3 regions of the Amycolatopsis sp. NPDC006125 genome follow, and region 3 is predicted to be linked to each of the others. Evidence: riboswitches for the same ligand, from Rfam matches in the RefSeq annotation. Region 3 holds a riboswitch; each other region holds the start of a gene.
What was found. Region 3 has a riboswitch for thiamine pyrophosphate ahead of ABZ193_RS05230 (thiamine ABC transporter substrate-binding protein). Riboswitches for the same ligand answer to the same signal wherever they lie in the genome.

Region 1 (9,406 bases), on a different contig from region 3:
GTTGTAGCAGGTTACGCCCAGATTGACGGTCCCCTGTCCGACCTCGACCAGACATTGAGCCGCATATCCGATCATCCAGCAACCTGAAGAAGGCTCTCGTTCAACCCAGTTTTAGCTGCAGCGAGTTCTCCGGCACTGGATCCGATCGGAGACGATTCACGATCTCGGCCCGTAACGACGCTCGCCCTGCCGAGTGTTTTATCAGGTCATTAATTCCCCATTTTGGGGGAAACCAGGCCGCGACGGGCGCCGGGTCGCGACGGAACGTCTGTTTGATCCGGGTCCTCCCCGACAATCCCATAACCTGCGGGTGCGCCACGCGCGCGTACTTGTCGACCTCGCAGAACAAATTCTGACAGTCGATCAGCTGCAGCCGCCTACCCCACAGGCCCGGGAAGGACAACCCAAGCCGGGCGAAGTGCGCTTCTTGCTGATCGGCCATATAACGGATGATCTCGTGCTCAATCCCGGCCGAGGCGGGACCAAAACACTTTCTGATTCCGTCGCGAGCCCCAGGTCCTGGGACAACGAACTCCATCTCGTCGAAGTCCAGACCCGCAGAGTAGTTCAGGTCGATAAGGTACTGGTAGGCCAGAAAGTCACCCAAACCCGGAAAATTCCGGAGCACGGCGAAGGCATCCTTCATCGTGGCCGCGTCCTGGATCCGCTGCGGTGCCGACGAGCGCATAATCAGTTCGATCAACCGCAGGTGGTTGCTGTGCTTCCGCACCTCCGACAGCCGCGGCGCCGGCATCACGTAGGCAGCGGAGTACAACTTCTCCCCAGCCTGGAACGCGCCACTCAACACCCGGTTGTACGTGTCGAAACAGTACTCGGCCCATCGGACCTCACCGAGCGAATGGCTCAGCAGCTGCCACGTGGAGAGCCGATTGAACAGCTTGAAGACGATCGTACGGAAGAACACCTCCTTCCACGTTTGGTCACCGGCATAGCTCACGTTCGAGATCAAGTACTGGCTTACTCGGTCCGCTGCTCGGTAGCAGTTGGTGAAGCGGTGCCTCAGCAGGATCGGATCGCGAGTCCAGGGGCCGGGGTGACCCTCTACCCGGGCAAGGTAGACAGCTTGGCGCGCCGCCGCGAACCGCCAGTAGGTGTCGAACACCGGGCTCGGCTCTAGAACACGGCCCGCAATCTGGATCGGCGCGGCATCGACCGGTGTCCTGTCGGACTCGAGTGGCAGCATCTGCGAACCGCAGTTCGCAGCAACACCGGTGTTCAGCTGGCTAGCCATCATATGTTTATCATAGGTTATGGACGAGATGGAGTCGAGATGAGACTGCACCGCGGAAGACGGCGCAGCACGCTCGTCCACTGGCCCGAAAAGGTCGACCACCGCCTCGACCTGCTGTTACATCTCGCCAACCAGGCAGGAGAGAACACCAGCCGCGCCCAACTCCTCGCCGCCCTGGTCGCGGCGACACCGCTCGATGGCGCGAGACTGGCCCGGCTACTGCGGAAGTACCGCACGCGGGATGAGGACGCGTTCACACAAGAGGAGGAAGAAGCGCCGCCCCTTCCGCAGGGCCGACGAAAACCCGGCCCTCGCGGATCGTCTTTGGAGCCGCAGACAGCACGACAAGGATGAAGTTGTGTCTCACTCGGGCGCGTTAGCCGCCTGCACGCCCTAACTCCAGCATCTGCCGAAATCATTGATGCTCCCGCCAGCGACCTCCACCGAACGCCTGCCCGGGAAGTCCCGCTCAAGGCCCGCTGCCCAGTCGTCGGGCGGGCTGCGGAATGGGCTTGATCAGCTCAACCGGTCACAAAATGGCGGTCGCCACGGGGCTAGGCTTCGGTGTAGGACGCTCGGATTAGGCCGTGGGCCTGCCTTTCAGTCTCCTTACCGGTCGACGTGGTGCGAAACCCGATTTGCTAGGCGCAACGCTGGTCAAGCCCAACGAATGATCAGACTGGCGGGCCGAACTCATAGGCGGAGTCAATCTCACCCCACTTCGCCACGGTGTCTGCGATGTTTCTACAGCCCATCCCAGCGTCTACGACTGTGATCCCCGAACCGCTCCAGCGCCGTAGGACACGCGCGTGCCACGAGCGCATACTGGTTACGATGTAACTGTGTAATCGCGGGGTGGTGGTGGCGGTGGATGACACCGATGCCCTCGACGCCTACTCACGCTCGGTGAGCACGGTGGCCGCCGAGGTGACGCCGCACGTGGCGAGCGTGCGGCTGTCCCGGGGCAGTGGTTCGGCGGTCGTGTTCGCCGACGACGGGCACCTGGTGACGAACGCGCACGTGGTCGGCGGCGGCACGCACGGCACGGCGACGTACTCGGACGGCACCGAGGCGCGGTTCACGGTGGTCGGCGCGGACCCGTTGTCGGACCTGGCCGTGCTGCGCGCGTCGGAGGCGCCGAGCGCGGCCCGGATGGGCGACGCGGACAAGCTGGTCGTCGGGCAGCTCGTGGTGGCGATCGGCAGCCCGCTCGGGCTCGCCGGTTCGGTGACCGCGGGCGTGGTCAGCGCGCTGGGCCGGTCGCTGCCGGTGCGCACCCGCAGCGCGGGGCGGGTGATCGAGAACGTGATCCAGACCGACGCGGCGCTGAACCCGGGCAACTCGGGCGGCGCGCTGGCGGATTCGGCGGGCCGGGTGGTCGGCGTCAACACGGCGGTCGCCGGGTTCGGCCTCGGTCTGGCGGTGCCGATCAACGAGACCACCCGGCGGATCATCGACACGCTGCTGGTGGAGGGCCGGGTGCGGCGGGCGTACCTCGGGGTGGTCGGGGTGCCGGCGCCGTTGCCGGACGAGGTCGCCGAGCACACCGGGCAGCGCGCGGGGCTGCGGATCGTGGAGGTGGTGCGCGGCGGGCCGGCCGAACGGGCGGGGCTGCGGCCGGGCGACCTGGTGCTGACCGTGGGGCGCTCGCGGATCACGGACGCGCAGGACATCCAGCGGCAGCTGTTCGCCGAGGTGATCGGCACGAGGCTGGCCATCACGGTGCTGAGGAACGGCGCGATGGTCGACGTGTTCGCGACGCCGAGCGAGCTGGTGAGTTAGAAGGCCGCGGTCGCGAGCACGAGGTCGAACGGCGCGGGCAGGCGGATCTCCTCGCCGAAGGACACCTGCTCCGAGCGGCGGTAGTGCCCGTCGACGGGATCCGAGAACAGGGTGACCGACGGCTTCGGCTCGGCGTACCGGTCGATCAGGAGGTAGAGAGGCACCGGCGCCTGGGCGTAGGCCCAGAGCTTCTCGACACGATCAGTGCGGGCGTTGCCCTGGGAGACGATCTCCACCACCAGTTCCGCGGCCTCCGCCGGAACGGGCACGTTGTCCGGACGGGACAGCAGTTCGTGGTGCGGAACCACGACCAGGCCGGGCACGTAGAGCCGGCTCGCGCTCCGAATGGAGACGCCGAGCTTCTGCAGGATGGCCCGATCCTCCGGGACCGCCCGCACCAAGGCGCGATGGACCGACGCGGCGATCCTGCTGTGCCCGTTGTCGACGGGCGGCGTCAGTGTCACCCCTGCCGGGGTGATCTCCGCCCGCCAGCCCTCGGGCACGTCGAGGTTCTGCCACTCGCGAAGCCGAGTTTCCCAGTTGCCCATCCGCCGCAGCCTAGAAGGGCGTTTCCCGTGGTCAACCGCGGTCCGGCACGTCAGTCCGCGACCCTCAGGCGAGCTTCAGCAGCAGCTCGCTCAGCTCCACCGGCGTCGTGATCATGCAGTCGTGGCCCGTGGGCAGTTCCCAGACCTCCGCGGGCGTTCCGTTGGGCTGCACGGCGGGCACCGGGCGGCGCGCGAAGCCCTCCGGTTTCACCGTGCAGTGGATGTGCGTCCGCGGGATCGCTCGCGTCGCCGGGTTGTCCAGCCGCACCGGTTGCTGCAGGCAGCGCACCGGCTGGTCGGACAGCATCGTGCGCAGCCAGGCGATGTCATCAGGATCCGTGACGCCGAACAGGCCGGCCGGCGGCGGCAGCTCGGGCATCGGCGGGACGCGCCAGCCGCTTTCGGAGGCCAGCGCCAGGTCGATCAGCCCCTGGGTGACGGGCAGGACGTCCGCCGCGGATTCGCCGTCCTCCGGGACCATCGCGTCCAGGTACACCAGCCGCGCGACCCGGTCCGGCAGCTCGTTCGCCACCGACGAGATCACCAGCCCGGCGTAGCTGTGCCCGACGAGCACCACGTCGGTGAGGTCCTCCGCGCGGATCAGACCGGTCACGTCCGCGACGTGCGTGTCGAGGCCGACCTCGGGGCCGGCCAGGTGCACCGTATCGCCGTAGCCGGTCAGCGTCGGCGCGAGCACGCGGTGCCCGGCCGCCTCCAGCAACGGCGTCACCCGCGTCCAGCACTCCCCGGTGTGCCACGCGCCGTGCACCAGCAGGTAGGTCGCCATCGTTCGCTCCGATCAGAAACGGGACACTGTCCCGGTTAACATACGGGACAGTGTCCCGATTAGCTACCACCGGGTGGGAGAATGGACGGCGTGGACGACAGCGCACCCAAGCGGGCCGACGCGCGGCGCAACCAGAAAGCCCTGCTGGACGCGGCGGCCGCGGTCTTCGTCGCGTCCGGGGTGGAGGCGCCGATCCGCGACATCGCGGCCAAGGCGGGCGTCGGGACCGCCACGATCTACCGCCACTTCCCCACCAGGGCGGACCTGATCATCGCGGTCTACCGGCACCAGGTGGAAGCGCTCGCCGAGGCCGGTCCGGCGCTGCTCGCCGCCAGCGGGACCCCGTACGCCGCCGTCGCGGAGTGGCTCGACCGGTTCGTCGACTTCGTGATCACCAAGCAGGGCCTGCCCGCCGTGCTGCAGTCCGACGACCCCTGCTACGACCCCCTGCACTCCTACTTCCTGGACCGGCTCGTCCCGGTCTGCACACAGCTGCTCGAAGCCGCGTCGGCCGAGATCCGCGACGGCCTCGACGCGTACGAGCTGATGCGCGGCATCGGCGGTCTCTGTGCGGGCGCGAGCAGCAAGCACCCCTACGACGCGCGCCGCCTGGTCGGCATGCTCGTCGCCGGGCTGCGCCGGCCGGACTGAAGAGCTCGGGCGCGGTGGAGAGCCGACACGGCCAGCCCGCCGAGCACGCCGGCCGCACCCAGCAGCGGCAACGCGCCCAGCGCCGCACCGGCCGACAACGCGCGCCCGCCCAGCCACGCGCCCGCGCTGATGCCCAGGTTGAAGATCGACGTGTAGACCGCGACCGCCAGCGTCGGCGCTCCGGCGGCGGCCACCACCACCCGCGTCTGCAACCCAGGAACCAGGGCGAACGCCACCGCGCCCAGTGCGAACACGCCGACTACCGCCCCGGCTCGCACCGAAGCGACCGCCGCGAAGAGGACCAGCGCCGCCGCCAGCAGCGCGATGAGCACCCGCAGCGAAGCCCACGGCCACCGGTCCGCGAGCCGCCCACCGGCCAGGTTCCCGCACAGCGCCCCGGCGCCGAACACCATGAGCAGCACGACCACCCCGCCGGGCGGGAAGATCCGGCCGAGGATCGGCGACAGGTAGGTGTAGGCCACGAAGAACCCGGTCTCCGTCACCAGCGTCACCGCCAGCAGCACCAGCACCGGCCGCGTCACCAGCGCCCGCAGCTCCGGTCCCAGCCGCGGCGGTTCCGCGGTCCGGGCGGCGGGCACCAGCAGCGCCACCGCCGCCATCGCGGCCAGCGCCACGACCGCCAGCAACCAGAACGACGTCCGCCACCCGTACGCCTCACCCACGAGGGTGCCCAGCGGCGCGCCGAGGACGGTCGCCAGGTTCAGCCCGGTCGACACGAACGCGATGGCCCACCCGCGCTTCGACGGGTGGACCATCGACGCGGCCAGCACGAGCGCGATCGCGAAGAACGTGCTGTGCGTCAGCGCGGTGACGACCCGCGCGGCCAGCAGCACGCCGAACCCGGTCGCGCTCGCCGCGAGCGCGTTGCCCGCCGCGAACACCGCGACCAGCCCGAGCAGCGCCGCCTTGCGCGGCACCCGCAGAGTCGCGGCGGTCACGAGCGGACCGCCGATGGTCACCGTCAGCGCGTACCCGGCCACGAGCAGGCCGGCCGAGGGCACCGGCACCCGCAGGTCGGCCGACAACGCGGGCAGCAGTCCGATCACGAGCGTCTCCGCCGTGACGACCACGAAGAGACAGGCGCCGAGCGCGATCAGCGCGGCCGTGGTTCGCATGATCGTCAACCTAGGGGCTGACACCGGTGTGAAACTCCAGCGCGGGTGAGCGGTCTCACCGTCGTGCTCTTGAGGTCTGCCGCGCGACGTGGCATGGTCGGACGGACAACCGAACACGCGGGAGCTCGCGCCTTGGCGGGCTGAGAGGGCGGCTGGTGTCCGTTGGGACCCGGCGCCGCCGACCGCTGAACCTGACCGGGTAATGCCGGCGTAGGGAGTATTTCTAGTGACGACGCTGGAAAACGGCAAGAACGTCGCGCCGACCGTGACCACCGGGCCGATCACCGGATCCCGGAAGGTCTACCACCACACCGAAAACGGGCTGAAGGTCCCGGCCCGCCGCATCGAGCTGACCAACGGCGACCACTTCGACGTCTACGACACCTCCGGCCCGTACACCGACCCCGACGTCGCGATCGACGTCCACAGTGGACTGGCGCCGCTGCGTGCCGACTGGATCGCGAACCGGGAGCACAACACGCAGCTGGGCTTCGCCAAGGCCGGCGTGATCACCCGCGAGATGGAGTTCATCGCCGCGCGCGAGCGGGTCACGCCCGAGTTCGTGCGCGACGAGGTCGCCGCGGGCCGGGCGGTCATCCCGGTCAACCGCAACCACCCGGAGAGCGAGCCCGCGATCATCGGGAAGAACTTCCTGGTGAAGGTCAACGCGAACATGGGCAACTCGGCCGTGTGGTCGTCGGTCGAGGAGGAGGTCGACAAGATGGTGTGGGCGACCCGCTGGGGCGCCGACACGATCATGGACCTGTCCACCGGCAAGCGCATCCACGAAACCCGCGAGTGGATCATGCGCAACTCCCCGGTGCCGGTCGGCACGGTGCCGATCTACCAGGCCCTGGAGAAGGTGGACGGCGATCCGGCCAAGCTGTCCTGGGAGGTCTACCGGGACACCGTGATCGAGCAGTGCGAGCAGGGCGTGGACTACATGACCGTGCACGCCGGCGTGCTGCTGCGCTACATCCCGCTGACCGCGAACCGGGTGACCGGCATCGTGTCCCGCGGCGGTTCGATCATGGCCGCGTGGTGCCTGGCACACCACAAGGAGTCGTTCCTGTACACGCACTTCGAGGAGCTGTGCGAGATCCTGCGCGCCTACGACGTGACGTTCTCGCTCGGCGACGGCCTGCGTCCCGGCTCGATCGCGGATGCCAACGACCGCGCCCAGTTCGCGGAGCTGGAGACGCTCGGCGAGCTCACGCACATCGCGCGCGCCCACGACGTCCAGGTGATGATCGAGGGCCCCGGCCACGTGCCGATGCACAAGATCAAGGAGAACGTGGAGCTGGAGGAACGGCTCTGCGGCGAGGCACCGTTCTACACGCTCGGTCCACTCACGACGGACATCGCGCCTGCCTACGACCACATCACCTCCGCCATCGGCGCGGCGCAGATCGGCTGGTACGGCACGGCGATGCTGTGCTACGTGACGCCGAAGGAGCACCTGGGCCTGCCCAACCGGGACGACGTGAAGGCGGGCGTGATCGCGTACAAGATCGCCGCGCACGCCGCTGACCTCGCCAAGGGCCACCAGTACGCCCAGGACTGGGACGACGAGCTGTCCAAGGCCCGCTTCGAGTTCCGCTGGACCGACCAGTTCAACCTCTCGCTCGACCCGGACACCGCGCGCTCGTTCCACGACGAGACGCTGCCCGCCGAGCCGGCCAAGACGGCGCACTTCTGCTCGATGTGCGGGCCGAAGTTCTGCTCCATGCGGATCACCCAGGACGTCCGCAAGTACGCCGAGGAGCACGGGCTGTCCACTGTGGATGCGATCGAGGCCGGGATGCAGGAGAAGTCGGCCGAGTTCGCCGAGAACGGCAAGCAGGTCTACCTCCCGGTGGTCCAGCCGTAATGAGCGTCACCCCGAAGACCGCGCTGACCATCGCCGGGAGCGATTCCGGCGGTGGCGCGGGGATCCAGGCCGACCTGCGGGCGTTCTTCGCCTGCGGGGTGCACGGGATGACCGCGATCACCGCGGTCACCGTACAGAACTCCGTCGGTGTGCAGGGCTTCACCGAGATCCCGCCGGACGTCGTGTCGGCGCAGATCAAGGCCGTGGCCGGGGACATGGGCGTGGACGCGGCCAAGACCGGCATGCTGGCGACGGCGGAGATCATCACCGCCGTCGCCAAGACGCTCGACGAGGTCCACATCGGACGCAACGCGGACGTGCCGTTCGTGGTGGACCCGGTGGCGGCGTCGATGCACGGGGACGCCCTGCTGCGCGAGGAGGCGCTGGAAGCCATCCGCACGGAACTGTTCCCGCGCGCCACGCTGGTGACCCCGAACCTGGACGAGGTCCGGCTGCTCACCGGCGTCGAGGTCACCGACAGGGCCAGCCAGCGCGACGCGGCGCGGGCGCTGCTGGCCCTGGGGCCGATGTGGGTGCTGGTCAAGGGCGGGCACCTCTACGACGACCCGGAGTGCGTCGACCTGCTGTCCGACGGCGTGCAGTTCATCGAGCTGTCCGCGCGGCGGATCGACACGCCGCACACGCACGGCGGCGGCGACACGCTGGCCTCGTCGATCACCGCGTTCCTCGCCAAGGGGCTCGGGGTGCCGGACGCGGTGGACGAGGGCAAGCGGTTCATCGAGCGGTGCGTGGCCGAGGCGTACCCGCTGGGCGAGGGCGTCGGGCCGGTGTCCCCGTTCTGGCGGCTCGCTTGATCGGCGGGTTTGCGACACTGGGGGCATGAGCCAGAACGCGAGTCCGCCTGCCGCCCTGACCATCGCCGGATCCGACTCCGGTGGTGCCGCGGGGTTGCAGGCGGACCTGCGCACGTTCCTGACCTGCGGGGTGCACGGCCTGGTCGCGGTCACGGCGGTGACCGTGCAGAACACGCTCGGCGTGCACGACCGGTCCGACATCCCGGCGCGGATCGTGGCCGGGCAGATCGAGGCCGTGGCCGCGGACATGGGCATGCAGGCGGCGAAGACCGGCATGCTCGCCTCCGCGGAGATCATCGAGGCGGTCGCGGAGGCGTGCGACCGGGCGGAGATCGGGCGGGACTCGAAGGTGCCGTTCGTGGTCGACCCGGTCGCCGCGTCGATGCACGGGCACCCGCTGTTCGACGCGGCCGGGCTGGCCGCGCTGCGGGACCTGCTGCTGCCGCGGGCCGCGGTGATCACGCCGAACCTGGACGAGGTGCGCCTGCTGACCGGGATCGAGGTGACCGACCGCGCGGGCATGCACGACGCGGCGGTGGCGCTGAAGGAGCTCGGGCCGAAGTAC
Region 2 (10,161 bases), on a different contig from region 3:
GTGCCGGATCGCGCTGGTCCACAGGTGCGCGTTGTAGATGCCGATCTTGCCGCGCAGCACGCTCATCACCGGCAGGTGCTTGGTGTCCGGCCCGTTGAACACGAGGACGTCGATGCCGGCCGCGCGCAGCTTGCCGATCACCTCGTCGAGCTGCGCCGCGATCTCGTCCACGTCGGAGCCGGGCACGATCACGTCGTTGCCGCCGGCGCACAGCGTCACCAGATCGGGTTTGAGCTCGAGGGCGATGGGTACTTGCTCTTCGATGATTTCGGCGAGCATCTTCCCGCGCAGCGCCAGGTTGGCGTACTGGAAGCCTGGTTGTCCTTCGGCCAGGATCTCGGCGAGCCGGTCGGCCCAGCCTCGGAAGGTCCCGTCCGGGTTGAAGTCGTTGAGACCTTCGGTGAAGCTGTCACCCAGTGCGACATAGCTGTCGTACTCACGCACGCTGCCGTCCCCTTTCGCCAGCACCTGTGTTGATCGCCCCTCGAACAACTCAGCAGGATGCACCTGTAATCCCGACCTACGCCACCGTCGGTTCAGCGCGAGGTCACAGTCTCTTACGTTGTCGGCCTCCTGAGCTTCTCCATTACCGCCGTCCGCCCGGATCGTGTGGCGAAGATCTCGATGGTAGCTGCCCGCACCGACAGTTTTGGGGCACGCTGTAGGGGTGACCGGACAAGCCACGCCGCAGAGGGAGTCGCTGGGCAGCATCCTGGGTGGTCGCAAGGGTGCGATCGACGCGAGCCTGCCGCCGCTGGCGTTCGTGATCGGCTGGCTGGCCGCGGGTTCGTCGATCGCCTGGGGCGCGGCCGCGGCGATCGCCACCGCCGTGGTGGTCGGCGTGGTGCGCCTGACCCGCGGCGACAAGGCGCGGGCCGTCGTGGTCAGCCTCGCCGCGGTGATCGTGGCGGCGTTGATCGCGTTGCACACCGGTCGCGCGCAGGACTTCTTCCTGATCCAGGTGCTGTCCAACGTGGCCAGTGCGTTGCTGTGGGTGACCAGTGTGGTCGTCCGGTGGCCGCTCCTGGGTGTCGTGGTCGGGTTGCTGCTCGGCCAGAAGACCCGCTGGCGCAAGGATCCCGACCTGCTGCGCGCCTACTCGCGGGCGAGTCTGGTGTGGTCGCTGCAGTACGTGCTGCGCGTGGTCGTCTACCTGCCGCTGTGGTGGGCGGGCGAGCTGGTCGCGCTGGGCGTCGCGCGCACGGTGATGACCTGGCCGCTGCAGGCGCTGACGATCGCGGTGAGCGGCTGGGTGCTGTACCGGACGCTGCCGAAGGAGCACCCGGGGCTGCGCGTCGTGCCGGAGTCCGGGCGCGAGTAAGAGCCCCCGGCGAGGGGGAGGTCCGGGGGCCGCCCACACCGTACGACGGACGGCGGGCCCGGCACTCGTGCTCCGCGCACGAAAAACGCCCGGATCTTTGGTCGGTCAGCCCGGACGGCGCGCCGCGGCCTCCCCGAACGCCTCGACGGCGGCGAGCCAGGCCGCGCCGAGCACACCGTCCGAACTGGTGCGGACCTCGAGCCCGGCCAGCTTCGCCCGCACCCGCTCACCGACCCTGGTGCCGTCGCCGAGGACGCTGCCGACCAGCACCACCGGGGTGTCCTCGTCCGGCTCGCGGGTCGCCAGCGCGGTCGTGACCAGCAGGTCGGCGGCGCGCTCGACGATGTCGGTCGCGGCCGGGTCGTCAACCGCGACCAGCGGCGCGAACCGGGCGAGGCGGACCGGCGGCTCGGCGTTGGCGACCGTGATCAGCCGCCGCCACGCGTACTTCCGGTCGGTCGCGTCGACCCCGGCCTCGGCCAGCACCGCGGTGGCCAGCGGGCCGAGGTCGCCGTCGCGGCCCAGCGCGGCCAGCGTGGCGCGCACGGCCTCCCGGCCCAGCCAGAACCCGGAGCCCTCGTCGCCGAGCAGCCAGCCGTAGCCGCCCTCGGTGGCGACCATGCGGCGCTTGCGGATCCGGCCCGCGATCGAGCCGGTGCCCGCGATCAGCACGGTCCCGTCGGGCGAGTCGGTGGCGGCGGCGAACGCGACCTCCGCGTCGGTCAGCACCACCACGCGGTCCAGGCCCAGGTCGCGCCAGGTGCGCTCGAACAGGGCCGCGACCGCCGGGTCGGTCAGCTTCGCGGTGCCCGCCATGCCGACGACGCAAGCGCTTGCCCGGCCGGGGACCTCGGTGGCCGCGCGGATCGCCGCCGCCAGGTTGGCGACCGCCTCCGCGGGCGGGTGCGAGTTCGGGTTGGCGCCGCCCGCGCGCCCGGCGCCGAGCACCGTGCCGTCCGCGGCAACCGCCAGCGCACGCGTGGACGTGCCACCCGCGTCGACCCCGAGGACGAACTTCATCGCGTCCTGGTCACCTTGTTCAGCCCGCGCGGGCGGTCCGGGTCGAAGCCGCGGGCCAGCGCCAGCCCGAGCGCGATCCGCTGCACCGGCAGCACCTCCAGCACTGGCGCGAGTTCCTCGGCCACGGACGGTACCGGGATGCGGACCGCGGCGGGCACCTCGCCCGCCGACGACCCGAGCGCCAGCACGTCGGCGCCGCGCTCGGCGACCGCGGTGAGCACGTCGCGCAGGGCGGCTCCGCCCCGCCCGGCGCCGGTGATCGCCAGCACCGCGGTCTCCTCGTCGACGGCCGCGACCGGCCCGTGCAGCAGGTCCGCGCCGCTGTAGGCGCGGGCGGCGAGGTAGCTGGTCTCGGCGAGCTTGAGCGCGGACTCCAGCGCGGTCGCGTAGGAGTAGCCGCGACCGGTGGTGATGATCCGGTCGACGAAGCGGTACCGGTCCACGGCGCGCTTCACGTCGACTTCCAGCGCCTGCCGCGCCAGCGGTTCGATCTCGGCCGCGGCGGACGAGTCGCCGCCCCGGACGGCGTCGATGAGCAGGTACAACGCGAGCAGCGTCGCGGAGTACGTCTTGGTGGCGGCCACCGCGGTCTCGGTGCCGGCCCCGATGTCGACGGCCAGTTCGGCGGCGCCGCCCAGCGGCGAGGCCGGGGTGTTCGTGACCGCGACGGTCAGCGCGCCCTGCTTGCGGGCGGTCTGGGTGAACTCCAGCAGGTCGGGCGAGCCGCCGCTCTGGCTGACCGACACCAGCAGCACGTCCCGCAGGTCGGGGCGCGCCCCGTAGAGGGTCACCGTGGAGGGCGAGACGAGCCCGGCCGGCAGCCCGAGCAGGACCTCGATGAGGTACTTCGCGTACAGCGCCGCGTGGTCGCTGGAGCCGCGCGCGGCCAGCAGTGCGAACCGCGGCGGGCGCCGGGAGATGGCGGCGGCGACGTCGGCGATCTCCCCGCGGCGGGCCACCAGGGCGCCCAGAACGGCGGGCTGTTCGGCGATTTCCGCGGCCATGTGCTGTCCGGGGTTGCTCATGCTGGATCCCTTCGGAGGTCTAGACCAATGCTACCCCGGGCGCGGTTCCATCCGGAAAGGGTAGTTTCATCCTGCGCCGGAGGCGCGGTTCGAGGAGGAGTCGGTCATGTTGGAGTCAGCCACGCGCGGTCAGCGCGAACCGAAGTACTGGGCGTTGAAGCAGCATCTGCTCGACCTGCTGGAGACGATGCCGCCGGGTTCGCCGATTCCCACCGAACGCTCGCTGGCCACCGAGTTCGCGGTCTCCCGCACCACGGTGCGGCAGGCCCTGGCGGACCTCACCGCCGAGGGCAGGCTGCACCGGGTGCAGGGCAAGGGCACGTTCGCCGCCGAGCCGAAGCTCGCGCAGCGGCTGCAGTTGTCGTCCTACACGGAGGACATGCGGGCGAAGGGTCGCGAGCCGTCGTCGAAGCTGCTGGAGGTCGAGGAGCTGACGGCCGAGCCCGAGCTGGCGAAGCTGCTCGGCATCCGCAACGGCGCGAAGGTGCTGCGGATGCGCCGCCTCCGGCTGGCCGACGGCGAGCCGATGGCGCTGGAGACCACGCACCTGCCGCTCGGCCGGTTCCGCGGCCTGCGCAAACACGTGTCGGCGGGCGGTTCCCTGTACGCGGTGTTGCGCGAGCACTACGGCGTGGAGATGGACAGCGCCGAGGAGACGATCGAGACCGCCCTGGCCGGGCCGCAGGAGGCGGATCTGCTCGGCGCCGACGTCGGCACCCCGATGCTCCTGCTGTCGCGGCATTCGTTCGCCGCGGACGGCAAACCGGTCGAATTCGTGCGGTCCATCTACCGCGGCGACCGGTACAAGTTCGTGACCACGCTGCGGCGCCCGTAACTCTCCAAGATCCCTTGCGTTGTCAAGGGATCGTTAAGCCCGCTGTGTCCACTGTGGACGTTGAGAGTGGCCTGCGTCACCTTCCGGCAACGCTGGGAGCATCTCAATCGACAAACACGTTGGACACGATGGGGTTAACACGAGAGGGAGAGCGAACACACCGCGATCATGACCGAGGAGAAGGAAGAGAGCGCCGAGAAGAAGTCCGGGCTGTCTCCGGCGCAGGTGGTGGCGTCGGCGCTGGCCGCGGTGACGGCTGCTTTCCTGGGCTCCACGCTGGGGGTGGCGGGCACGGTCATCGGCGCCGGTGTCGCGAGCATCGTGACGACCGTGGGTGGCGAGATCTACCTGCGCTCGCTGCGCAGCACGCGGGCGGCCGCGCGCAAGACGGCCGAGCTGCTGGCCGTGGCCGAGACCCGGCAGCAGACGAAGGTCGTGCCGCCCGCGGTCGCGCCGCGGTCGACGCACCCGTTGATCAGGCACCAGCAGAACGGGGCCGCGCAGCGAAGACCGGCCACGCAGCTGACCGAGATGCCGACGAGGGTCGTGCACCCGATCACGCCACCGCTGTCCGGCACGACGCGCCGGATGCCGGTGGCCGGGCAGGGCGGTTCCGGAGGCGGCGAGAAGACGGTGTTCATCCCGAAGCCGGTGGACCAGCCGGTCGAGGAGGAGGCGCCGCCCGCCGCCGCGAAACCCTGGTGGAAGAGCCGGTGGACGCTCGCGGTCGCGACCAGTGTGGTGGCGTTCGTGGTCGGGATGCTGGCGATCACCGGCTTCGAGGCGGCGACCGGGAGCACCGTGTCCGGCGGCACCGGGACGACGCTGGGCCGGGTGGTCGGCGGTTCCGGCGGCGCCGAGACGACGACCACGCGGGTCACGACCGTCACCGAGAGCTCGACGAGCGAGGACGAGCGGGCGCCGGCGAGCACGAGCAGCGCGCCGTCGACGTCGTCCAGCGCCGAGGAGACCGAGTCCCCCGTGACGACGACGCCGAGCACCAGCGTCCAGGAAACGCCGTCCGCCGCGTCCGAAACGGCGACCACGGCACCGAGCAGTCCTTGATCCGAAACCGGCCACAGGCCCTTCGCGAGTTTTCGCGAAGGGCCTGTTTCGTGTCAGCCGGCGAGCAGGACGGCCAGTTCGCGCTGGTCCTCGGGGCCGAGGTGGGGCGCGTCCAGGTCGCGCACGTCGAACCGGTTGCGCGGGGTCGCTTCGTCGGCCTCCCGGATCATCCGGTCCTGCAGCGCGAGCGGGATGGCCCGGTCCCGCGTGCAGCGCAGGTAGGTGCGCGGCACCCGGCCCCACGTCGCCGGGTCGCCGCGCGCGTCACCGGTGGTCAGTGCCCACGATTCGTCCGGCTCCATCGCGTTCAGGGCGGCGCGGAACGTGCTGTCCGCGTAGTCCGCGGCGAGTGCGGCCTTCGCCGCCGCGAGGAACGCGGGGTCCGCCGACCGCCAGTTCGTCCGCGCCACGCCGCTGGCCTGCGGATCCCCGATGCCAGGAATGGCGGGCAGGAGCGAGCCGGCCGCTTCCGGGGTCAGGAAGCAGTCGAGAACGCTGCGCAGGCGGACGCAGCAGAAGGCGGACAGGTAGACCAGCCGGGCGACGAGGCCCGGGACCTGGTTGGCGACGCCGGTGATCGTCGCGCCGCCGAGGCTGTGGCCGACGAGGACCACCGGGCCAAGCGCCGCCGCCCGGCGGACCACGGCGGCGACGTGCGCGACGGCGTCGGCCAGTGTGATCCCCGCGAGCGGTGACGGTTCGGCCGCGAAGACGGCCAAGTCCTGCGGGGTCTGGTAGCTGACCGGGAAGTGTCCCCGCGGGCCGTGGCCGGGGAGGTCGACGGCCAGGGCCCGGTGGCCGGCGAGGGTCAGTTCGGCGACCACCGGGGCGAAGGAGCCCGCGTTGCCGTTGGCGCCGTGGACGAGCACGAAGACCGGGTCCGCCGTGGTTGCCTTCGGTGGGGTGCAGCCCGCGGCCGCGAGCGCGGTCGTGCCGAGGAAGGCCCGGCGGCCGAGTTCACGCACGGCCGGTCGCCCTGCTGGTTCGGGTGAGCGCCCAGATCAGCAGGATCGCGCCGACGGTGCCGGCCACGTGGTCGAACCAGCCGGGCAAGCCGGCGGCCCGGAGCAGGCCGGCGACGCCGAACGTGGTGTTCCACAGGGCGTCCGTGACGGCCGAGCCGAAGCCCTGGACGAACAGGAGCGTGCCCACGATCCAGCGGGCTTTCTGGGCGTTGTTCATGGCGCCTCCGTTTCCGATGCGACTGCATCGAAACCGTAGCACGATCCGATGCGCTCGCATCGGTACAGTGGCGGCATGCCCAGGAAGATCGACCACGACGACCGGCGGCGGCAGATCGCGGACGCCGTGTGCGCGCTGATCAGCCGCCGTGGGCTGGAGGGCGTGAGCCTGCGCGAGGTGGCCGGTGAGGCGGGCGTGTCGATGGGCGCGGTCCAGCGGTGCTTCAGCACCAAGGAGGACATGCTGGTCTTCGCGCAGGAGCACGTGAACCGGCGGATCAGCGAGCGGGCGCAGGCCAGGATCGGCGGTTCCGCGTCACCGGTGACGATGCTCGCGGAGACGCTGACGGCGATGCTCGCGGCCGACGATCCGGTGGAGGCGCGGGTGTGGATGGCATTCACCGCGCAGTCGGCGGTCGACCCGGCACTGGCCGAGGTGCAGCGCGGCCACTACGCCGGGCTGGCGGAGCTGCTCGCCGTGTTGTTGCGGGCCGCGCAGGGCGCCGGCGAGGTGCGGGCCGGCGTGGATGTCCCGGCGGAGGCGGAGACGCTCATCGCCCTCGCGGACGGCCTCACGGTGCAGATCCTGCTCGGCCGCCGCACGGCGGAGTCGGCTCGCGCGATGCTGCACGAGCGGCTCGACCGCCTGCGGGTGGCTTGAGAGCCTCCCCGCCGTTCTGGGGCGTCCGTCGGTCTGGCTTGACCGCGGCGGAACCACACTCGGCTACCGCTCGGGCGAGCCACGGCCACGGAGGCCCGTGTCAGTCCAGTTGTGCCCGCAGCGCGCGAGTGGCTGCAGCCGGGTCCTCGGTCTCGGTGCTCGTGCCTGCCGTGGGCGCCTCGGGGCGACCAGTCGAGATGTGTCCGCGGCGCGGGCGGCGGTGATGGCGCGAGCCACGATCCGTGAGGCGGCCGCCGCCAGCTCCTCGGGCAGCCGGTCGCGTGACGGCCGCTGGCGGCTCGCCCGTGTCCGGGCCAGAGAGCCGCGCGCGGGTGGCGGTGAGGGCGCGGCCGTTCGCCAGCGCGTGCGGTCGGGAGCCTGAGGTGCGGGCGCCGAGCTGCCCGTGTCAGTCCAGCTGTGCCCGCAGCGCACGAGCGGCCGCAGCCGGATCCTCGGCCTCGGTGATCGCCCGCACCACCACGATCCGCGACGCGCCCGCCGCCAGCACTTCCGGCAGCCGCTCGGCGTCGATGCCTCCGATGGCGAACCACGGGCGCGCCGTGCCGAGCGCCGCGGTCGAGCGCACCAAGTCCAGGCCCGGCGCGGGACGGCCGGGCTTCGTCGGCGTCGGCCAGCAGGGGCCCGTGCAGAAGTAGTCCACACCTTCTTCCACAGCCGCGGCCTCGGCCTGTGGACGGTCGTGCGTCGAGCGGCCGATCACCGGCTCGTCGCCGATCACCCGCCGCGCCAGCGGCACCGGCAGGTCGTCCTGCCCCAGGTGCAGCACGTCGGCGTCGACGGCCGCCGCGATGTCCGCCCGGTCGTTCACCGCCAGCAGCGCCCCGTGCCGCGCGCACGCCTCCGCCAGGATCTCCAGCGCGGCCAGCTCCTGACGGGCCTCCAGCGGCGCTCCGTCCCGCTTGTCCCGCAGCTGGATGATGTCCACGCCGCCGGCCAGTGCGGCGTCGGCGAACTCGGCCAGGTCCGGCCGGTCCCCGGTGCACAGGTAGAGCCGCGCCGCGTCGAGGCGTTTCCTGATCTCGTCACCACTGAGCCCTGGCATGGCCTGAACCCTATCTCGCACGTTAGGGTGGAGGTGTCCGCACGGGAGCCCGAGCCACGGGCTGAGAGGGAGCTGCCAGCGCTCCGACCGTGGAACCTGATCCGGATCATGCCGGCGCAGGGAGCGTGATTCTGATGAGCAACCAGCACGTGGCCGTCGTCGGCGGCGGGGTCATCGGCCTGTCCGTGGCCTGGCGCGCCGCGGCGGCCGGGCACCGCGTCACCGTCGTCGACCCCGCGCCCGGCCGCGGCGCGTCCTGGGTCGCCGGCGGCATGCTGGCCCCCGTCACCGAGGCCTGGCCCGGCGAGGAGGAGTCCCTCGCTCTCGGCGAGGAGTCCCTCAGGCGCTGGCCCGCGTTCGCGCAAGCGCTTGCGGCACACGGCGGCGACCCGGGGCTGTCCCGCGCCGGCACCATCGTCGTCGCGCTGGACCGGGCCGACGCCGACCAGCTGGACATCCTCGCCGGTTACCTGCGGTCGGTCGGCCGCGAGGTCGAGCAGGTCACCGGTCGCAGGCTGCGCTCGCTCGAACCCGGGCTGGGCGCGGTGCGCGGCGGCCTGCTCGTGCCCGGCGACCTGGCGGTCGACAACCGAAAGCTGCTCCGCGCCCTCGAAGCCGCCGCGCTCCAGCACGGCGCCGAGTTCACCGGCGACGAGGCGGTGGCTGTCGAGCCCGGCCGCGTCCGCACCGCCCACTGCGAGGTCCAGTGCGACGTCGTGGTCGTCGCCGCCGGCGCGCACAGCGCCCGGCTGCACCCGGTGCTCGCGCGAGGTGTCCGTCCGCTCAAGGGCGAGATCCTCCGCCTGCGCGCGCGGCGCACGAGCCTGCCACCGCCCACGCGCACGGTGCGCGCCGTCGTCGAGGGGCGACCGGTGTACCTCGTGCCGCGCGAAGGCGGCGAGCTGGTCCTCGGCGCGACCCAGTACGAGGCTGGTTTCGACGACACCGTGAGCGCCCGCGGCGTGCGCGAGCTGCTCGAATGCGCCGAGCGGATCTTCCCCAGCATCGACGAGTACGAGCTGGTCGAAACCGCCGCCGGGCTGCGCGCGGCCAGCACCGACACGCTCCCGTTCATCGGTGACCTCGGCGACGGCGTCCTCGCCGCGACCGGTCACCACCGCAACGGTCTGCTCATGGCGCCGGTGACCGCCGACGCCGTCGTGGCTTGGCTGGCCGGGGAGAAACCGCCCGAGGAGGCGCTCGCGGCGGACCCGGCTCGGCTCGGAACAGGAGGGGTCTGATGGAAGTGCAGGTCAACGGGCAGTGGCGGGAGGTCCCCGACGACGCGACGGTGACCGACGTGCTCAAGGCGGTCGACGCGCCCGAGCGCGGCGTCGCGGTCGCCCTCAACGGCGAGGTCGTGCGCCGCGGCGAGTGGACGGCCAGGACCGTCCCCGCGGGCGCGCGGCTGGAGATCCTGACGGCGGTGCAAGGTGGGTGAGGTCATGTTCGACGGCGACCAGCTCGTGATCGGCGAGCACAAGCTCGGGTCACGGCTGATCATCGGAACCGGTGGCGCGGCGAACCTGTCGGTGCTGGAACGGGCGCTCGTCGCGTCCGGCACCGAGCTGACGACGGTCGCGCTGCGCCGCGCGGACGCCGAGGGCGGCTCCGGTGTGCTGGACCTGCTGCGCCGCCTCGGGATCCGGCTCCTGCCGAACACCGCGGGCTGCCGCAGCGCCGCGGAGGCCGTGCTGACCGCGCGCCTCGCCCGCGAGGCGCTGGAGACCGACCTGATCAAGCTCGAGGTCCACGCCGACGACCGGACGCTGCTGCCCGACCCGGTCGAGACGCTCGACGCGGCCGAGCAGCTCGTCGCAGACGGGTTCACCGTGTTCGCCTACACGAACGACGACCCGGTGCTCGCGCTGCGGCTGGAGGAGGCCGGGTGCGCCGCGGTGATGCCGCTGGGCGCGCCGATCGGCACCGGGCTGGGCATCCGCAACCCGCACAACATCGAGCTGATCGTGGCGCGCGCGGGCGTGCCGAT
Region 3 (10,161 bases):
CGGCCTGCTCGTCACCCCAGACCGCACGCAGCAGCTCGTCCTTGGTGACGACCGTCCCGGCCCGCCCGACCAGCACTTCGAGCAGGCTGAACTCGCGCGGGCTCAACGCGACCGGGTCGTCGTGCCAGTGCACCTCGCGGGTGGCGCGGTCGACGACGAGACCGCCGATCCGCAGCGGCCCGCGCGTCCCCTCGCTGGAGGCGCGCCGCAGCACAGCGCGGATCTGCGCGACCAGCACGACGAACGAGAACGGCTTGACCAGGTAGCCGTCGGCGCCCAGGTCGAGCCCGTCGGCCTGGTCGACCTCGCCGTCCTTGGCCGACACCATCAGCACCGGCGTGGTGATGCCCTGCGCGCGCAGCGCCTGCAGCACCCGGTACCCGGACAGGCCGGGGAGCATGATGTCCAGCAACAGCACGTCGAACGACCCGGTCTGCGCGAGGCGCAGGCCGCTCGGGCCGTCGGGGGCGGTGACGACGTCCATGCCCTCCGCGCGCAGCCCGCGGTGCAGCGCCTTGCGCACACCGGGCTCGTCGTCCACCACGAGGATCCGAGGGTTCACGGTTGTCTAGCATGCCCGGTTTTTCCAGCTCGGGCGCGCGCTCTCAGCGGTCTCTCAGCATCTCAGGGCCATCTCAGGGCGGATCGAGGAGTGTCAGCGGCGGGGAAAGAGCACACTGGTGCTCGGTTGACACAGGGAGAAGAGATGCAGCCGAAGACGAAGGCCATCACCGCCGCGGTCACCGGGTCCGCGCTCGGCGCCGCCGGGCTCGCCTGGCTCGCGATGCCCGCGGCCGCGGGCGAGGCGCCCGAGCTGCCGCCGATCAGCGCGGAGGAGCTGGTGCAGTCGGTGGCCACCACCAAGACGCCGGCGCTGGCGGGCACGGTCGAGGTGGACAACAACCTGGGCCTGCCGGTCTCGACCCTGCCGGGGGGCGCGAGCCTGGACATCGACGCGGCCCGCGTCTACAACGACGGCGCGGGCAACAGCAAGCTCGCGATCGAGCAGGGGGCCAGCGAGCACACCGTCGTCCGCAACGGGGCGACCGTGTGGACGTACAACTCGGCGTCGAACGAGGCCACGAAGGTCACGGTGCCGCCGGAGGCGCTGCAGAAGCCGGAGGAGTACCAGCTCAGCGACCCGGCGACGGCGACGACGCAGGTGCTCGCGAAGGTCCGCGAGAGCAGCACCGTGACGGTCGAGGGCACCGCCCGCGTCGCCGGACGCGCGGCGTACGAGCTGGTGCTGACGCCGAAGCCGACCGAGCGCACGCTGTTGCGCGAGGTGCGCGTCGCGGTCGACGCCGAGAAGCGCGTGCCGCTGCGCCTGGCCGTGATGACCTACGGCACGTCGGACCCCGCGTTCCAGGTGGCGTTCAGCGACATCGCGTTCGCGCCGCAGCCGGCGAGCGAGTTCCAGTTCACCCCGCCGCAAGGCGCGAAGGTGACCGAGGAGCAGGCGCCTGCCGAGCACCCGGACCAGCGGGCCGTCGAGGACGCGGTGCAGGTCAGCGGTGACGGCTGGGACAGCGTCCTGACCGGTTCGTTCCCGGCCGAGGCGCTGGCGCCGCAGCAGGGCGAGCGGGGGCAGAACGTGGACCCGAAGGCCCTGCTGGCGCAGTTCGGCAAGCCGGTCAGCGGCGCGTTCGGCACCGGCTACGTGATCACCACGAAGGTCGGCACCGCGCTGGTCACCGACGACGGCCGCTTCGCCGTCGGCGCGGTGCCGGAGCAGGTGCTGATCGAGGCTCTGGGAGCGAAATGACGGAGACACTGCCGGTGGGCGCTTCGGTCGAAGCGCCCACCGCGGGTCCGGCACTCGCCGCGCGGACCAGGGGGCTGCGCAAGGTGTACCGGACCGCGGTCGCGGTGGACCAGGTCGATCTGGACGTGCCGGAGGGCGCGGTGCTGGGCATGCTCGGGCCGAACGGGTCGGGCAAGACCACCACGATCCGGATGCTGCTCGGCCTGGTCCGCCCGACCGAGGGCGAGGTGGAGCTGCTCGGTCACCGGATGCCCGACGGCGCGCCGCGAGCGCTGCCGGATGTCGGCGCGCTGGTCGAGGGGCCGGGCTTCCACCCGTTCCTGTCCGGGCGGGAGAACCTGCGCCGCGTCGCGGCCGCCGAGCCGCGGCTGTCGTCGGCGGCGATCCCCCGCGCGGTCGAGAACGCGCTGGAGCGGGTCGGGCTCGGGCACGCCGCGCACCGGCGCTACCGGGGGTACTCGCTGGGCATGAAGCAGCGGCTGGGGCTCGCCTCCGCCCTGCTCGTGCCGCGGCGGATGGTCGTGCTGGACGAGCCGACGAACGGCCTGGACCCGGCGGGCACGCGGGAGATCCGCGACATCATCGGCGAGCTGCACGCCGAGGGCGTCACCGTGCTGGTGTCCTCGCACCTGCTCGCCGAGGTCGAGGCGACCTGCACGCACGTGGCGGTCCTGCACGACGGCACGGTGGTGGCGCAGGGCGAGCTGGACGAGCTGCTGGAGTCCGGCACGCCGTCGCTGGTCGTGTCCACTCCGGACGGTGACAAGGCGCTCACCGCCCTGCGCGACAACCGCATCCCCGGCCGGCTCACGCCGGAGGGCGTGCGGGCGGACCTGAGCGCGGCGACCGCGCCGCAGGTGATCGAGACGCTGGTGCGGGCCGGGGTGTCCGTGCACGAGGCGAAGCGGGCCCGCACCGGGCTGGAGGACCTGTTCGCGCGGCTGACGCAACGGGATTCCGAAACCGGGGGCCTGCCGGATGTGGACGAAGGGGCGTCATGACGGCGACACTGGACGCGGCGCCGGTGGAACGGTGGAGTGTGCCGTTCCACCGGCTCTACCGCGCCGAGCTGCGGTGGATCTTCCGCCGCCCGCGCACGCTGATCGTGCTGGGCCTGCTCGCGCTGATCCCGGTGATCGTCGGGATCGGGCTGACGATCGCGGGCGACAGCGGCGGCAGGCCCAGCGGTGGTGAGGGCGACAACGCGCTGCTGGCGTCCGCAGCCGGGAACGCGCTGGTCCTGCCGCTGGCCACGCTCGGGCTGACGCTGAACCTGATGCTGCCGCTGGTCACGGCGATGTCGGCGGGCGACGCGCTGGCCGGTGAATCGGCCGTGGGCACGCTGCGCGGGCTGCTGCTCGCGCCGGTGAGCCGCGGCAGGCTGCTGCTGATGAAGGCGCTCGGGGTCGCGTCCTTCACGCTGGCCGCGGCGCTGCTGATGGCCGTGGTCGCGATGGTGACCGGGCTGGTGATCAACGGGACCGGATCGCTGTTCACGCTGTCCGGCAACACCCTGTCCTTTGTGGACGCCTTGGGCCGGGTCGCGCTGGCGGCGGTGTGGGTGACGCTGCAGCTGTGGGCGGTCGGGGCGATCGCGCTGGCGATCTCGGCGTGCACCGAGCACCCGATGGTCGTCGTGGTGTCGATGCTGGCCGGCGTCGTGGTGTCGACGGTGCTGCTCCTGCTGTCGGCGGTGGACTGGCTGCACCCGTTCCTGCTGCCGCAGTCCTGGACCGCGATCGCGGACATCCTGCGCGATCCGATCCCGGCCGACCAGCTCGGCGAGGGCGCGATCCGCGCCGCGTGCTACGTCGTGATCGGCCTGTCCCTGGCCTACGCGCGGCTGTCCACGAAGGACGGTTAGCCGATCAGGGCGACGCCGTCCGGGTCGGGGGCGATGCTGATCTCGTCGCCCGGGTTGACGTCGGCGGAGACCGCCGCGACCGCGTCCACCGTGCCTGCGCTCGTGCGCACGGACAGGCGGACGTTGTCGCGGCGGTGCACCTTGCTCAGCACCTCGCCGGTGATCCCGGCGCTCGCGAGCCGCAGCCCGGTGGGGCGCAGGCCGAGCCGGACCGGCCCGTCCGCAGCGTCCGGGATGGCGACCTCGCCGAACGGGCAGCGCACGATCCCGTCCGCCGCCTCGCCGTCGACGACCGTGGTGACGCCGAGGAAGCGCGCGACGTTCTCGTCCGCGGGCCGCCGCCACACCTCGCGCACCGCCCCGGCCTGCCGGATCTTCCCGGCCTGCAGCACGGCGACGCGGTCGGCGAGCGTGAACGCCTCCTCCTGGTCGTGCGTGACGAGCAGCGCGGTGATCTTCGCGCTGCGCAGCATCTCGGCCAGGTCGACGGCCAGCTGCTCGCGCAACCCGGCGTCCAAACCGGACAGCGGCTCGTCGAGCAGCAGCAGGCGGGGCTCCGGCGCGAGCGCGCGGGCCAGCGCCACCCGTTGCGCCTCACCGCCGGACAGCTCGGTCACCCGCCGCTTCTGGTAGCCGGCCAGGCCGACGAGGTCGAGCAGCCGGCTCACGCGTTCCGCGCGCGCGGCCGGCGGCATCCCGTGCATCCGCGGGCCGAACGCGATGTTCCCGGCCACGTCCCGGTGCGGGAACAGCTGGCCGTCCTGGAACACCAGCCCGAACCCGCGCTTGTGCACCGGCACGCGGGCCAGGTCGGCGCCGTCCCAGCGCACGCTGCCCGCGGTGATCGGCTCCAGGCCGGTGATCGCGCGCAGCAGCGTCGACTTCCCGGAGCCGGACGGGCCGAGCAGCGCGAGCACCTCGCCGTCGGCGATCTCCAGGTCCACGCCCGAAACAGCGGTGAACGGGCCGTACCGCACGGTCAGGCCGGACACGGTCAACGCCATGGCTAGAACTCCCCCACCCGGCCGGACGCGAGCCGGTCGATCACGATCACCGCGGCCGCGGTGACCAGCATGAGCAGCGCGCACGCCGCGTACGCCATCTGGTTGTTGAGCTGGCCCGGCCGCGCGATCAGCGCCGCGATCGCGACCGGCAGGGTCGGCGTCTGCGGGCGCGCCAGGAAGCTCGTCGCGCCGAACTCGCCGAGCGCGACGACGTAGCCGAACCCGGCAGCGGCGACGACGGCGCGGAACGCCAGCGGCACGTCGATCTCGCGCCACACCCGCGCCGGGCTCGCGCCGAGGGTGGCCGCGGCCTGGCGCAGGCGGTCGTCGATCGACCGCACCACGGGCAGCACCGTGCGGATCACCAGCGGAATCACCACCAGCGCCTGCGCGAGCGGCACCAGCAGCGGCGACCGGCGCAGGTCGCCGGGCAGCGCGTCGAGCGTGATGAGGTAGCCGAACCCGACGGTCACAGCGGACACGCCGAGCGGCAGCATCAGCGCGGCGTCCATCGACTCGCCGACGCCGCGCGCGAGCCGTCCCGGCGACCGGCGCAACGCGACCAGCAGCACCGACGCCGACACGCCGATGACCATCGCCAGCACCGTCGCGTCGGTCGCGGTGCGCAGCGAGTTCAGCGCCGCGTCCCAGCCGGACACCTGGAGCGTGCCGTCGTTGCCGGTGCTGGACAGCGCCCGGTAACCGGCCAGGCTCCAGCCGTCCGCGGTGGACACCGAGCGCACCAGCAATGCGACGATCGGGGTCAGCAGCAGGCCGAGCACGACGACCGCGGCGCCGACCACGGCCCACTCCCCGCCGACCGGGCGGCGCGCGGTCTCCCGGCGCGACCGCAGCCGCAACGCGCTCTCCCGGCGGCGGCGAGCGGCCGCGCCGAGCAGCAGCGCGCCCAGCACGGCGGCGATCTGCACCAGCGACAGCGCCGCCGCGCCGGTCAGGTCGAGCAGGTTCTCGGTGCGCAGGTAGATCTCGGTCTCCAGCGTGCGGTACCGCGCGCCGCCGAGGATCAGCACCACGCCGAAACTGGTGGCGCAGAACAGGAACACGACGGCGGCCGCGGACGTGATCGCCGGCATCAGCGCGGGCAGCGTCACCGAGCGGAACGCGCGCCAGCGGGACGCGCCCAGCGCGCGGGCGGCGTCCTCGGCCCGCGAGTCCAGCAACGCCCACAGCCCGGCGACCGTGCGGCCGACGACGGCGACGTTGAAGAACGCGTTGGCCAGCACGATGGACAGCCAGCCGCCGTCGGTCCACAGCGCCCGGAACGCGAGGCCCACCACCACGGTGGGCAGCACGAACGGGACGAGCACCAGCGTCCGGACGACCGCCACCCCGGGCAGCCGCACGCGCGCCAGCAGGAACGCGACCGGCAGGCCGGCGACCACGGCGATCAGGGTCGAACCGGCGGCCTGCGCGACCGTGAACCAGGCCAGCCGCCACGTCTCGCCCTCGGCCAGCGCGGCGAGCACCTCGCCGTCGACGAAGCCCAGCCGCAGGATCGCGCCGACCGGCCAGGCGAAGAAGACGACCAGGAACCCGAGCGGCAGCACGGCCAGTGCCGCCAGCCCGAGCCCGGCACGGCTCACTGGCCGAGCAAGGAGCGCCACTGCTCGATCCACCGCTCGCGCCCGGCCTGCACCGTCTCGGCGGGCAGGCTCGCCGGGTTCGGCGGCAGCGGGGCGGCCGTCGTCCACGCCGTGGGCAACGCCACGCCCTCCCGCGCCGGGTAGACGTACATGTTCTCCGCCACCGTCGCCTGGAACTGCTGGGACAGCAGGAAGTCGATCACCTTCTGCGCGTTGGCCGCGTTGGGCGAGCCGGCCAGCACACCGGCGTACTCGACCTGGCGGAAGCAGGTGTCCAGCAGCGCCTTCGTGCGCGGCTTGCCGTCCTCGCCGATCTCCGCCGCGGGCGAGGACGCGTAGGACACCACGATCGGACGCGGCCCCTTGCCGGAGGAGCCGGAGAAGTCCTGGCCGTAGGCCTCCTCCCAGCCGGCGACGGCGCGCATCCCGTTGTCCTTCAGCTGGGTCCAGTAGGCCTGCCAGTTCTGCTCGCCGTAGCGGGCGATGGTGCCGAGCAGGAACGCCAGTCCGGGCGAGCTGGTGGCCGGGTTCTCCACGACCAGCAGGTCCTTGTACTCGGGCTTGATCAGGTCGTCGTAGGTCGCGGGCTCCGGGATGCCGCGCTCGGCGAACCAGGTGGTGTCGATGTTGACGCAGACGTCGCCCACGTCGACGGCGGACAGGCGATGCTCGGAGTCCACGGCGTAGCGCTGCGGGCCGCGGTCGGCCTCGGGGCTGGTGTAGGGCGCGAAGACGCCTTCGGTGAGCGCGCGCGAGGCGAAGGTCGAGTCGACGCCGAACGCCGCGTCGCCGATCGGGTTGGCCTTCGTGAGCACCAGGGTGTTGGTGAGCGCGCCCGCGTCGCCCTTCTTCACGACGTTGATCGTGATGCCGGTCTGCTGCCGGAAGGCGTCGAGCACCTGCTGCGGCGCGGCGAACGAGTCGTGGGTGACGAGCGTGACCGTGGCCGGGCCGTCCTCCGCGTCGTTGCCGGCCAGCGTGCAGCCCGCGGTCAGGGCGGCGACAAGGCCGACCAGGACGCCCGTGCGGAATCTCATGACCACTCCTCGCTCGTTCCGGCGAGAAAGGTCGGGGCCCTCCCTGCGCCGGCATGATCCGGATCAGGTGCGAACGGTCGCGGGGCGAACCCGCCTCTCAGCCCGGTGGACCCGGACTCCCGTGGCAACCGTGCAGCGTACCCGCCGCCGTACCACCATGGAGCACATGGCGGAACTACTGAGCGAAACCGAGATCTCCGAGGCCCTCAACAAGCTGCCGTACTGGCAGCGCGCGGGCGACGCGCTGGAGCGCACGGCCGAACTCGCCGACTTTCCGCAGGCCATCGCAGTGGTCAATCGCGTCGCCGAGATCGCCGAGGGCGTGAACCACCACCCGGACATGGACATCCGGTGGCGCACCGTGACGTTCCGGTGCAGCACCCATTCGGCGGGCGGGATCACCGCGAAGGACGTGTCGCTCGCCGAACAGATCGACGGCACGATCGACGCGCTGTGATCTAGGCCGGACCGGCAACTTCGCGGCCGGTCCCGTGCGTTGCCCCTGGTGGAGGGAACGCACCATGAGGAAGGTTGTCACGCGACTGGCCGCCGTGGGGGCCGCCGTCGCCTTGTTGCTGGGAGTGCTCGCAGGGACCGCTTCGGCGGTCACGTCCACCGCCGTCGAACCGCCCGGCGAGACGCGCGCGGTGGTGGTCGGGACGCTGGCGTTCGGGTTGATGATCGCCGCGGCGGGGGCCGTGTTCTGGTACACGGCGCGACATCGGGGACCACAGGAGTGATTTCGGTCACGTCGGCCGCCGGTCTGTAACGACAGGGGTGTCGTGGGCGCTGTCACGCGCGGAAGTCCCTGCTCACCCCGAGGTTCGCCGCCATGAACACCACGCCCGCCCTGTCGCCGGCCCAGCGCGCCTGGGTCACCGCTCTGGCCACCGTGATCACCCTGCTCGCCGTTCTCGTGCTCGCCGCGCTGGGCTGAGTTCCAGCAGGTCAAAGGCCCGCCGGTACCCCGGCGGGCCTTTTTCACGCGCAGTTGATCTGTGTCCATGACCACTCGTTGGTGACTTTTCCGTGTCCTATTCGTAATGTCACGGGCGGCCATCCCCCGAACGGCCGAAAAGTCCCCTCCCCGAAAATGGTGATCTTCCGAATGGTGGGTCGACATAGATCCAAAGCGAAATCGCTGAGAGTCCCCCTGGCGATCGGCCTGGCCGCGGCGTTCGTGCTGGGCTTCGCGGTCTGGCTGACCGGCAACTTCAGCAGGCAGGACACGGCCAGCATGGCGGCGCAGATGAAGCCGCTGCCGACGACCTCGGCCCCGACGAGCACGTCGAGCAGCACGACGACGCCGCCACCGCCTCCCCCGCCGGTGACGACGACGCCGCCGGTGGCGCCCCCGCCGTCGACCACTTCGAAGTCGACGCCGAAGTCCACGAAGACGACCCCGAAGACGACGACCAAGGCGGCGAACGCCTGCTCGTCGGTGCTCGAGGGCACGTTGCCGCACGTGGCGAAGGTGGGCAACCACATCGCCGCGAAGTTCGGCGTGGACGACATCGGCGGCCGAGCGGGCCGCTCCGGCACGAGCGACCACCCCAGTGGCCTCGCGCTGGACTTCATGGTGGACACGTCCACGGGCAACGCCATCGCCGACTACCTGCTGGCCAACCAGTCCGAGTTCAACGTCAAGTACGTGATCTGGAGGCAGCGCTACAACGACGGCAGCGGCTGGTCGACGATGGAAGACCGCGGCGACGCCACGGCCAACCACTACGACCACGTGCACGTGTCGTTCGAGTCGAGCGGCTCGGTGAACGTGACCTGCTGATCGGCGGTTACGGGCTCGACGCCCGCAGTTCACGAGAGAACGCCCAGGCTTCCCCGGCCTGGGCGTTCTCTCGTTCTTTCGGTGTCGCCCAGCCGCCGGCGGCGGGCTCCGCTGTGCCCTGAGCAGGCGCCCTGCCACCTCAGCACGCCCCACCGCTCATGGTCCACCCGCCCTGCGGCGCGCGCACCGCCCACCAGCCGGCGCACCGCCCACCAGCCCCTGACACCCCCGCAGCCCACCGGCCCGCCAGCCGGCGCACCGCCCACCAGCCCCTGACACCCCGACAGCCCGCCGGCCCGTCAGCCGGCACACCATCCACCAGCCCCTGACACCCCCACGGCCCACTGGCCCGTCAGCCGGCGCACCATCCACCAACCCCTGGAACCCCCACAGCCCACCAGCCCGCCAGCCGACACATCGCCCACGGCTCACCGGCCCGCCGGCCCGCGCACCGCCCACCAGCCCCTGACACCCCCAACGGCTCACCGGCCCGCCAGCCCGCGCACCGCCCACCAGCCCCACGGCCCTCGCGCCGCCCCACCCCACCCCGCCGCGCCCGGAGACCGCGGCCCGGCGCCATGAGCTCGCGCTCCGTGGACCCACGAGCTACTTTCGGTCACCTGATTCCCGCGGCTCGAACGTCCCGGACTGTGTCCCGCTGCTGGCACGGGCTCGTCGTGATCGCCTCGCTCGCCGTCCAGCTGGCGCTGATATTCACCGGCGGCGCCGACGCGAACTCCGGCAGACCGGGGAGGCGCTCCGCCTCGGGGTCCGCCTGTGGCGGCTCTTCAGCTACTTCACCATCGAGAGCAACCTGCTCGTGCTCGCCGCCGCGCTGGTGCTCGTGTGGCGCCCCACCTTCGACGGCCCGGTCTGGCGCGTGGTGCGGCTGGACGCGCTACTGGGGATCCTCATCACCGGACTGGTGATCGCGATCGTGCTGGCGCCCCAGGTGCACCTCACCGGAGCCGCCCTGGCCGCGACCATCGGCTTCCACTACATCTCCCCGTGGGCGACGATCGCGGCTGGCTGCTCTTCGGGCCGCGCCCACGGATCTCGTGGTCGACGCCTTCGTGTGGCCCTTGGCATGGCTCGTCCACA

Region 1: linked by a shared signal. The riboswitch ahead of thiC (phosphomethylpyrimidine synthase ThiC) and the one ahead of ABZ193_RS05230 (thiamine ABC transporter substrate-binding protein) in region 3 are both predicted to bind thiamine pyrophosphate.
Region 2: linked by a shared signal. The riboswitch ahead of thiO (glycine oxidase ThiO) and the one ahead of ABZ193_RS05230 (thiamine ABC transporter substrate-binding protein) in region 3 are both predicted to bind thiamine pyrophosphate.

The regions. Positions count from the first base shown of each region.
Region 1 covers NZ_JBEXTZ010000010.1:71,845-81,250, forward strand. The annotation lists gene ABZ193_RS07915 (hypothetical protein) at 1-87, shown strand, start outside; gene ABZ193_RS07920 (nucleotide kinase domain-containing protein) at 101-1,255, opposite strand; gene ABZ193_RS07925 (hypothetical protein) at 1,292-1,606, shown strand; gene ABZ193_RS07930 (trypsin-like peptidase domain-containing protein) at 2,120-3,034, shown strand; gene ABZ193_RS07935 (Uma2 family endonuclease) at 3,031-3,582, opposite strand; gene ABZ193_RS07940 (alpha/beta hydrolase) at 3,647-4,369, opposite strand; gene ABZ193_RS07945 (TetR/AcrR family transcriptional regulator) at 4,451-5,020, shown strand; gene ABZ193_RS07950 (MFS transporter) at 4,963-6,156, opposite strand; TPP riboswitch at 6,264-6,390, shown strand; gene thiC (phosphomethylpyrimidine synthase ThiC) at 6,383-8,026, shown strand; gene thiD (bifunctional hydroxymethylpyrimidine kinase/phosphomethylpyrimidine kinase) at 8,026-8,841, shown strand; gene thiD (bifunctional hydroxymethylpyrimidine kinase/phosphomethylpyrimidine kinase) at 8,867-9,406, shown strand, end outside.
Region 2 covers NZ_JBEXTZ010000010.1:82,516-92,676, reverse strand. The annotation lists gene ABZ193_RS08035 (SGNH/GDSL hydrolase family protein) at 1-444, opposite strand, end outside; gene ABZ193_RS08030 (DUF3159 domain-containing protein) at 668-1,321, shown strand; gene ABZ193_RS08025 (BadF/BadG/BcrA/BcrD ATPase family protein) at 1,427-2,341, opposite strand; gene ABZ193_RS08020 (SIS domain-containing protein) at 2,338-3,345, opposite strand; gene ABZ193_RS08015 (GntR family transcriptional regulator) at 3,473-4,201, shown strand; gene ABZ193_RS08010 (hypothetical protein) at 4,370-5,266, shown strand; gene ABZ193_RS08005 (alpha/beta fold hydrolase) at 5,320-6,231, opposite strand; gene ABZ193_RS08000 (hypothetical protein) at 6,224-6,448, opposite strand; gene ABZ193_RS07995 (TetR/AcrR family transcriptional regulator) at 6,524-7,108, shown strand; gene thiE (thiamine phosphate synthase) at 7,515-8,171, opposite strand; TPP riboswitch at 8,203-8,311, shown strand; gene thiO (glycine oxidase ThiO) at 8,306-9,412, shown strand; gene thiS (sulfur carrier protein ThiS) at 9,412-9,612, shown strand; gene ABZ193_RS07975 (thiazole synthase) at 9,617-10,161, shown strand, end outside.
Region 3 covers NZ_JBEXTZ010000006.1:81,540-91,700, reverse strand. The annotation lists gene ABZ193_RS05260 (response regulator transcription factor) at 1-562, opposite strand, end outside; gene ABZ193_RS05255 (sigma-E factor regulatory protein RseB domain-containing protein) at 707-1,765, shown strand; gene ABZ193_RS05250 (ABC transporter ATP-binding protein) at 1,762-2,766, shown strand; gene ABZ193_RS05245 (ABC transporter permease subunit) at 2,763-3,629, shown strand; gene ABZ193_RS05240 (ABC transporter ATP-binding protein) at 3,626-4,633, opposite strand; gene ABZ193_RS05235 (iron ABC transporter permease) at 4,636-6,237, opposite strand; gene ABZ193_RS05230 (thiamine ABC transporter substrate-binding protein) at 6,234-7,274, opposite strand; TPP riboswitch at 7,297-7,407, opposite strand; gene ABZ193_RS05225 (4a-hydroxytetrahydrobiopterin dehydratase) at 7,441-7,731, shown strand; gene ABZ193_RS05220 (hypothetical protein) at 7,796-8,014, shown strand; gene ABZ193_RS05215 (hypothetical protein) at 8,256-8,762, opposite strand; gene ABZ193_RS05210 (hypothetical protein) at 8,740-9,060, shown strand; gene ABZ193_RS05205 (Pr6Pr family membrane protein) at 10,119-10,161, shown strand, end outside.